DNA from 2 places in the Streptomyces sp. NPDC031445 genome. Region 1 is predicted to be linked to the other one. Evidence: predicted binding sites of a transcription regulator. Region 1 holds the regulator's gene; the other holds the start of a gene.
The links. The regulator HspR, encoded in region 1, represses chaperone genes until heat shock. The targets are predictions, from matches to a motif close to TTGAGNNNNNNNNNCTCAA.
Positions count from the first base shown of each region.

Region 2: lon (endopeptidase La) is a predicted target of HspR. The motif match lies at 2,282-2,300, and genes of this name have one in related genera.

Region 1 covers NZ_JBVIJO010000003.1:306,100-310,762, forward strand. Annotated here, with positions in the region: gene dnaK (molecular chaperone DnaK) at 1-8, shown strand, start outside; gene grpE (nucleotide exchange factor GrpE) at 8-664, shown strand; gene dnaJ (molecular chaperone DnaJ) at 698-1,867, shown strand; gene ACZ5DC_RS11660 (heat shock protein transcriptional repressor HspR) at 1,873-2,337, shown strand; gene ACZ5DC_RS11665 (sugar ABC transporter substrate-binding protein) at 2,645-3,751, shown strand; gene ACZ5DC_RS11670 (helix-turn-helix transcriptional regulator) at 3,929-4,663, shown strand, end outside.
Region 2 covers NZ_JBVIJO010000011.1:196,388-201,050, forward strand. Annotated here, with positions in the region: gene ACZ5DC_RS27395 (response regulator transcription factor) at 1-377, opposite strand, end outside; gene ACZ5DC_RS27400 (spermidine synthase family protein) at 490-1,167, opposite strand; gene ACZ5DC_RS27405 (rhomboid-like protein) at 1,365-2,162, shown strand; gene lon (endopeptidase La) at 2,323-4,663, shown strand, end outside.

The DNA.
Region 1 (4,663 bases):
CCGCGTAATGACGGAGGAGACCCCGGGCTTCGAGGAGAAGCCCGACGTCCCCTCCGGCGCCACCTCCGACGACGCCGAGCCGAAGGCCGCCCCCGAGGAGGGGGCGGCCCCGGCCGGGGACGGACACGCAGAGAACGCCGGTCTGGTCGCCCAGCTGGACCAGGTGCGCACGGCGCTGAGCGAGCGCACGGCGGACCTCCAGCGGCTCCAGGCCGAGTACCAGAACTACCGCCGCCGGGTCGAGCGCGACCGGATCGCGGTCAAGGAGATCGCCATCGCGAACCTCCTGACCGAGCTCCTGCCCGTGCTCGACGACATCGGCCGCGCGCGGGAACACGGCGAGCTGGTCGGCGGCTTCAAGTCGGTGGCCGAGTCGCTGGAGACCGTCGCGGCCAAGATGGGCCTCCAGCAGTTCGGCAAGGAGGGCGAGCCCTTCGACCCGACGATCCACGAGGCCCTGATGCACAGTTACGCGCCGGACGTCACCGAGACGACCTGCGTGGCGATCCTGCAGCCCGGGTACCGCATCGGCGAGCGCACCATCCGCCCCGCGCGGGTGGCCGTCGCCGAACCGCAGCCCGGCGCGCAGACCGTCAAGGCCGAGGACGCCGAGGAGGCGCCGGCGGCCGACGACAAGGAGAACGGTGGCCCGGACGAGGGCTGACGGGAACACTGACGGGAAGGAGGGGCGTCGAGGATGAGCACCAAGGACTTCATCGAGAAGGACTACTACAAGGTCCTCGGCGTCCCCAAGGACGCCACCGAGGCCGAGATCAAGAAGGCGTACCGGAAGCTCGCACGCGAGTTCCACCCGGACGCCAACAAGGGCAACGCCAAGGCGGAGGAACGCTTCAAGGAGATCTCCGAGGCGAACGACGTCCTCGGCGACCCCAAGAAGCGCAAGGAGTACGACGAGGCGCGCGCGCTGTTCGGCAACGGCGGCTTCCGCCCGGGGCCGGGCGCGGCCGGCGGCTCCTTCAACTTCGACCTGGGCGACCTCTTCGGAGGCGCCGCCCAGGGCGGAGGCTTCGGCGGCGGACTCGGTGACGTCTTCGGGGGCCTGTTCAACCGCGGCGGCGGCGCCGCGGGCACGCGGACCCAGCCCCGGCGCGGCCAGGACATCGAGTCCGAGGTCACGCTGAGCTTCACGGAGGCCATCGAGGGGGCCACGGTGCCCCTGCGGATGTCCTCCCAGGCGCCCTGCAAGGCCTGTTCGGGCACCGGCGACGAGAACGGCACACCGCGCGTGTGCCCGACCTGCGTCGGCACCGGCCAGGTCGCCCGGGGGTCCGGCGGCGGCTTCTCGCTCACCGACCCCTGCCCCGACTGCAAGGGCCGCGGGCTGATCGCCGAGCACCCCTGCACGGAGTGCAAGGGCAGCGGGCGCGCCAAGTCGTCGCGCACGATGCAGGTCCGCATCCCGGCGGGCGTCACCGACGGGCAGCGGATCCGGCTGCGCGGCAAGGGCGCGCCCGGCGAGCGGGGCGGACCGGCCGGCGACCTGTACGTGGTCGTCCACGTCGGTGAGCACCCGGTGTTCGGACGCAAGGGCGACAACCTCACCGTCACCGTGCCGGTGACGTACCCCGAGGCGGCCCTCGGCGGTGAGGTGCGGGTGCCGACCCTCGGCGGCCCGCCCGTCACCCTGAAACTGCCGCCCGGCACGCCCAACGGCCGTACCATGCGCGCCCGGGGCAAGGGCGCGGTCCGCAAGGACGGCACCCGCGGCGACCTCCTGGTCACCGTCGAGGTGCGTGTCCCGACGGACCTGTCGGGGAAGGCTCGTGACGCACTGGAGGCGTATCGCGAGGCGACCGCGGGCGAGGACCCGCGGGCGGAGCTGTTCGAGGCCGCGAAGGGAGCTTGAGAGTGATGGACGGCCGTCGACGCGGTGACAATTTTCGTGGGCCGTACGAACTGACCGAGGAGACCCCGGTCTACGTCATCTCGGTGGCGGCCCAGCTCTCCGGACTCCACCCGCAGACGCTGCGCCAGTACGACCGCCTGGGCCTGGTCTCGCCCGACCGCACCGCCGGCCGGGGCCGCCGCTACTCGGCCCGTGACATCGAACTGCTCCGCCAGGTGCAGCAGTTGTCGCAGGACGAGGGCATCAACCTGGCCGGCATCAAGCGGATCATCGAACTGGAGAACCAGGTCACCGCGCTCCAGCACCGTGTCGCGGAGCTGGAGGCGGCCCTGGACGGCGCGGCGGCGGCGATGCAGCAGCGCGAGGCCGCCGTGCACGCCTCCTACCGGCGCGACCTGGTGCCGTACCAGGAGGTGCAGCAGACCAGCGCGTTGGTGGTGTGGCGGCCGAAACGGCAGCAGCAGGACTGACGCGCACAGGCGCACACGAAGAGGGGCCCGGATTCCGGGCCCCTCTTCGTGTCCGGTAACGGCCCGTGCGGGACCGTCCTGGATGTCCGGATCTTTGCCGTTCCCATGAACTCCCTTGACGTGGACGGCCCGTAAAGGGTCCTTGAAGGGGGTTTCGCGCGACCTTCACAGGTGCAGCGGAGCGTGCTGTTGCGCACTCGTTAAGTGATTCTTCTTGACGCCGGGTGTGGCCTGCGCGTTGTCTTTTCAGACACCTGGGCCGTATAGCAACGCCCACGTCCGGAACGCACCTGAAGTGAGCCCTCGCATGCGTCGTATCGCCATATCCGTGGCCGCGTCCACGATGACCCTCTCGCTCGCCGGCTGTGGCGTGCTGAACGTGACGGGGGACGGCGCGAGCGCGAGCCCGACCAAGGGCAACGACATCACGGTGGGCCTGCTGCTGCCGGAGAAGGCGAACACCCGCTACGACAGGTTCGACTACCCCATCATCAGGGACAAGGTGGCCGAACTCACCAAGAAGCAGGGCAAGGTGGAGTACGCCAACGCCGACGCGAGCGCGGCCCGGCAGTCCGAGCAGATGCAGCACATGATCGACGGCAAGGTCGACGTCATCCTGGTCGACGCGGTCGACGCGCACGCCATCGCCGGCGAGGTGAAGAAGGCCAAGGACGCGGGCATCCCGGTCATCGCCTACGACCGTCTCGCCGAGGGCCCGATCGACGCCTACATCTCCTTCGACAACGAACTCGTCGGCGAGGTGCAGGGCCGCACGCTGCTGGCGGCCCTGGGCCCGGGCGTCGACACCTCCGACAAGATCGTGATGATGAACGGCTCGCCCACCGACCCGAACGCCAAGCAGTTCAAGGAGGGCGCGCTCTCCGAGCTGAACGGCAAGGTGGACATCGCGGACAGCTTCGACACCGTCAAGTGGAAGCCGGAGAACGCCGAGGCCAACATGGCCAAGGCCATCGCGAAGATCGGCAAGGACAACATCGCCGGCGTCTACTCCGCCAACGACGGCATGGCGGGCGGCATCATCAAGGCCCTGAAGGCGGCCGGTGTCACCAAGCTGCCCCCGATCACCGGCCAGGACGCCGAACTGGACGCCGTGCAGCGCGTGGTGACGGGGGACCAGTACATGAGCGTCTACAAGTCCTACCCGGACGAGGCCGAGGCCGCCGCGCAGATGGCCGTCACCAAGCTCCAGGGCAAGGACATCCAGTTCGACGCCCTCACCCAGGACCGGGTGGACAGCCCCACCACCAAGGACATCCCGGCCAAGCTGGTCCAGGTGACCGCGCTGACCCAGCGCACCGTCAAGGACACGGTCGTCGCGGACGGCATCTACACCGTCGGGGACATCTGCACCGCCAGGTACAAGGCGGCCTGCACGGCGATCGGCCTGAAGTAGGACACCCGCTTTTCCACCCCCCGGCTCGTCGCGGTGAGCGGCGCGGACCGGTGCCGAAACCCGGACACACCCCCGCTTTCCGGTGGCCGCCGTGGAAGGAGCCGTGTTGCGGACCCGGTTCGGCGCCGCGCATAGTTGCGCCACGGAAGAGGCAGCACACCGGGGGTGGAATGGGCGATGGCCGGGCACGGGGCGGAGGAGCATCCTCACGGTGCCGACCGGCTGTGTGCAGCCGGGGACCGGGTGTACTCCCGTGCCGTGCGCCGGGGGCGGGTGCCGCGCACGGACGCCGAACCGGTGCCCTGCCTGCTGGAACTGGCCCTGCTGCACCCGGACCCGGACGACATGGAATGGCTGGTGCCGACCTCCCCGCAGGAGGTCATGACCCGGCTGCTGCGCGGGGTCTACGACGAGGTCAGCGCGAGCCAGCGGCGGGTGGGCTCGGCGGTGGCCGCGTTCGAGTGGTACGCGGGCCTGGGCAGGCGGCTGGACGCGCTGGCGGCGCCGGCCGAGGGCAGCGCCATCCGGGTCCTGGACGGGCTCTCCCGCATCCAGGCCGCGATGGACGAGGCGACCGAGGCGTGCACCACCGAGGTGCTCACCGTGCAGCCCGGCGGCATCCGGCGGGAGGCGGAGCTGTCCGAGGGCCTGCACCGGGCGCTGGCGCTGCGCGGCCGGGGCGTGCGGATGCGGGACCTGTACACGCATGTGGCCCGGCACGGCCAGGGCCTGCTGAACTACCTGGAGCTGATGGGCGGCGCCGTGGAGGCGCGCACCCTGGACGAGGTCATCGACCGGCTCATCCTCTTCGACCGCACGGTGGCGTTCATCCCCGCCAACACCGACCGCACGATGGCCCTGGAGCTGCGTCACCCGGCCCTGGTCGCCTATCTGGTGACGGTCTTCGAACGG
Region 2 (4,663 bases), on a different contig from region 1:
AGCTCCCGCATCGAGAACGGCTTGGTCATGTAGTCGTCGGCGCCCACGCCGAGCCCGACCAGCATGTCCGTCTCGTCGTCCCGCGCGGTCAGCATCAGCACCGGCACCGGCCGCTGCGCCTGCACCCGCCGGCACACTTCCAGGCCGTCGAAGCCCGGCAGCATGATGTCGAGGATCAGCAGATCGGGCTGCCATGCCTCGGCGGTGTCGACCGCGGCCGGACCGTCGGCCGCGGTTTGCACGAGAAATCCCTCGGCGCGCAGCCGGGCCGCGATGGCGTCGACGATCGTGGGGTCGTCCTCGACGACCAGCACCCGGCGCTGTGCGCCCGGAGTGGTCGTCGCCGCGCCGCTCTGGGAGGTGTGTGTCTGCTCCATCGCCCGCCCCTGTTGTTGCTTTCCGGAATCAGTGGGGTGATCCCATGTCTGCGTTTGACGCTTGAATGATCGGCGTCAGGGCAGCACATTACGGTGACCGGCCGTGCTGTCGCTATCCAGGTCGGACGGCGAGGTGGACGGCGTCCGGAACGCCCCGGGCAACCGGCACCTCTTCGGTACGCACCTGCTGGAACCCGGCATTCCGCAAGCTTCCTTCAAATTCCGGGGAGGGTTCGGCCGACCACACCGCGAGCACCCCGCCGGGCCTCAACACCCGTGCGCAGGCGGCGAGTCCGGCCGGTGAGTAGAGGCTGTCGTTGTCCTCGGTGACGGTCCATCCGGGCCCGTTGTCGATGTCGAGGCACAGCGCGTCGAACGTGTCCGACGTCTCATTGACGTACCGCACGAGATCCGCTTCCACGATCGCGGTGCGCGGATCGGCGAGCGCGCCGGCGGACACCTCGGCCAGCGGTCCGTCCCGGTGCCAGCCGATGACGGCCGGTTCCCGCTCCACCACGGTGATCCGCCCCCACCGCGGGTCGGCGGCGGCGTGGGCGAGCGAGAACCCCACGCCCAGCCCGCCGATCAGCACCTCGGGCGCCGGCCGCCCGTCCAGCGCGGCACGGGCCGCGTCGACCAGCAGCCGCTCCGAGCGGCCGTCCGAGGTGTCCATCAGGAAGCAGCCGTTGGCGATGATCTGCAGCAGCGCACCGTGTCTGCGCAGCACCACCTCGCCGTACGGGCCGTCGCGCCGGTCCAGGACCACGGGAGTGTCGTACACGGCAGTCATGCCCCCATCCTGCTGGAACGGGGCGCGGTGTTCACGGGAATTGCGCAGGACACCCACGGACGGGTGGTGGTCCGGGCCGGGGGCGCAACCGCCTGGCGGGTGAGAGGTCGCCGTGAATCCGCCGCGGTGTGGCGTCGGTCATGGACAGCGCCGGGCCGAGCACGAAGGGTGGGGCGCGACGGAAGGAGCGACTCACCGTGGAACGGAGCACGACGGGTCCCACGCCGGACGCGTACCCGCCCGCGCCGGGCACGACCCTTCCGGACGGCACGGCCGCCGTCCCGGCCCCGGTCCTCGCGGGCCTGCTGGACGGCATGCCCCGCCAGCGCGCCGCCACCGCGGCCTCCGCCCCCGCGCCGCCCGCCCCGCGGTCCCACCGGCCGCCCCGCCCCTGGCACCTGCTGCCGACCCCCGCCGGCACCCCGTTCACCCTCGGCTACGCGGTCCTCCTTGCCGTCACCTCGCTGATCGCGGCCCACGCCGACCCCGGCCTCGTGGACTCGCTCCACCAGGGCTCCAGCACCGACGTGGCCCACCTGGTGCGCACCCCCGTGCTCGTGCTGGTCGCCAGCGCGCTGTGGGTCGCGGGCGGCGTCCTCACGCCGTACACGGTCGCGTTCGTGCTGGTGCTCACGGCGCTGGAGCGGCGGATAGGGGGAGCGCGGGCCGCCTGCGTCTTCCTGGCCGGCCATGTCCTGGCCACCCTCGCCACCGAGGTCCCGGTGGGCCTCGCCGTCCTGCTGGGCCACCTGCCCGACACCTCGCTGCACCGCCTCGACTACGGCATCAGCTTCGGCGTGGCCACGAGCACCGGCGCCCTGACGGGCCTGCTGCGGCCCTGGCTGCGCTGGCCGTTGCTGAGCCTGGCGGCCGGCGGGCTGCTGAGCGACCTGCTGGCGTACGCGGACCCGCTGACGAACTGGGGCCATGTCATCGCCCTGACGATCGGCGTGGCGACCTGGCCGCTGGTCCGACGGTGGCACCGCCCGGCCTGACCGGGCCGCGCTCACCCCAACGGCCCGCGGCCGCACGCGTTTCCGCAGCTCAGCACCGTCGGCCGGGGTGATCGCTCAGAGCGAACAGAACCCCGGGAACAATAGGCCCCGCCAGAACATTGAGTCGGCATAGCTCAAGTTGACTGCCGAAGGGGAGATCATGGCTGCTGAGTCACCGGCGTTCACGCTGAACCTGCCCGTGCTGCCGCTCGACGACGAGGTCGTGCTGCCCGGCATGGTGGTTCCGCTGGACCTGAGCGACGCCGAGGTGCGGGCCGCGGTGGAGGCCGCCCAGGCCGCCGCCCGCTCCGAACCCGGAAAGCCCAAGGTGCTGCTGGTGCCGCGCATCGACGGCACGTACGCCAAGACCGGCGTCCTCGGCACGGTGGAACAGGTCGGCCGGCTCGCCGACGGTGACCCCGGGGCCCTGATCCGCGGCCGCAGCCGCGTCCGCATCGGCGCCGGCACCACCGGCCCGGGCGCCGCGCTCTGGGTCGAGGGCGCCCGTGTCGAGGAGACCGTTCCCGAGCCGCTGCCGGGCCAGGTCGCGGAACTGGTCAAGGAGTACAAGGCGCTCGCCACCACCTGGCTGAAGAAGCGCGGCGCCTGGCAGGTCGTGGACCGCGTCCAGGCCATCGACGACGTGCCGGCGCTGGCCGACAACTCCGGCTACTCGCCGTTCCTGACGACCGAGCAGAAGGTCGAACTGCTGGAGACCGCCGACCCGGTAGCCCGGCTCAAGCTCGCCACGCAGCAGCTGCGCGACCACCTCGCGGAGCAGGACGTGGCCGAGACCATCGCCAAGGACGTCCAGGAGGGCGTCGACAAGCAGCAGCGCGAGTTCCTGCTGCGCCGTCAGCTGGAGGCCGTCCGCAAGGAACTGCGCGAGCTCAACGGCGAGAAGGACGGCGAGGAGTCCGACGACTACCGCGCCCGCGTCGAGGCCGCCGACCTGCCGGAGAAGGTCCGCGAGGCGGCCCTCAAGGAGGTCGACAAGCTGGAGCGCGCCTCCGACCAGTCGCCCGAGGGCTCCTGGATCCGCACCTGGCTGGACACCGTCCTGGAGATGCCGTGGAACGAGCGAACCGATGACAGCGCTTCCGCGTACGACATCCAGGGCGCCAAGGCCGTGCTGGACGCCGAGCACGCGGGCCTGGAGGACGTGAAGGAACGCATCACCGAGTACCTGGCCGTGCGCAAGCGGCGCGGCGAACGGGGCCTGGGCGTCATCGGCGGCCGGCGCGGCGGTGCCGTGCTCGCGCTCGTCGGCCCGCCTGGTGTCGGCAAGACCTCGCTGGGCGAGTCCGTCGCGCACGCCATGGGCCGCAAGTTCGTCCGCGTCGCCCTCGGCGGCGTCCGGGACGAGGCCGAGATCCGCGGTCACCGCCGCACGTACGTCGGCGCGCTGCCCGGCCGGATCGTACGCGCGATCAAGGAAGCCGGGTCCATGAACCCGGTGGTCCTGCTGGACGAGATCGACAAGGTGGGCTCCGACTTCCGGGGCGACCCGGCCGCCGCCCTCCTCGAAGTGCTCGACCCGGCGCAGAACCACACCTTCCGGGACCACTACCTGGAGGTGGAGCTGGACCTGTCCGACGTGGTCTTCCTCGCCACCGCCAACGTCCTGGAGGCCATCCCGGAGGCGCTCGCCGACCGGATGGAGATCGTCCGCCTGGACGGCTACACCGAGGACGAGAAGGTCGTCATCGCCCGGGACCACCTGCTCCCGCGCCAGCTGGAGCGGGCCGGCCTGGACAAGGCCGAGGTCACGCTGGACGAGAGCGCGCTGCGCAAGCTCGCCGGCGAGTACACGCGCGAGGCGGGCGTGCGGACCCTGGAGCGCTCCATCGCACGGCTGCTGCGGAAGATCGCGGCCCAGCACGAACTGGGCGAGCGCGAGCTGCCGTTCACCGTCACCGACGGCGATCTGCGCGGGCTGATCGGCCGGCCGCACCACGTTCCCGAGTCCGCCCAGGACCCGGCCGAGCGCCGTACGGCCGTCCCCGGTGTGGCGACCGGCCTCGCGGTCACCGGCGCCGGCGGCGACGTGCTCTTCGTGGAGGCGTCCCTGGCCGACCCGGAGACGGGCGGGGCGGGGCTGACCCTGACCGGCCAGCTGGGCGACGTGATGAAGGAGTCGGCGCAGATCGCGCTGAGCTTCCTGCGCAGCCACGGCGCCGAACTGGAGCTGCCGGTGGCCGACCTGAGGGACCGGGGCGTGCACATCCACTTCCCGGCGGGCGCGGTGCCGAAGGACGGCCCGAGCGCGGGCATCACGATGACGACGGCCCTCGCCTCGCTGCTCTCCGGCCGCCTGGTCCGCACGGACGTCGCCATGACCGGCGAGGTCTCGCTGACCGGCCGGGTGCTGCCCATCGGCGGCGTGAAGCAGAAGCTGCTCGCCGCCCAGCGCGCCGGGGTGACCACCGTCATCATCCCCAAGCGCAACGAGCCCGACCTGGACGACGTCCCGGCCGAGGTGCTGGACAAGCTCGACGTCC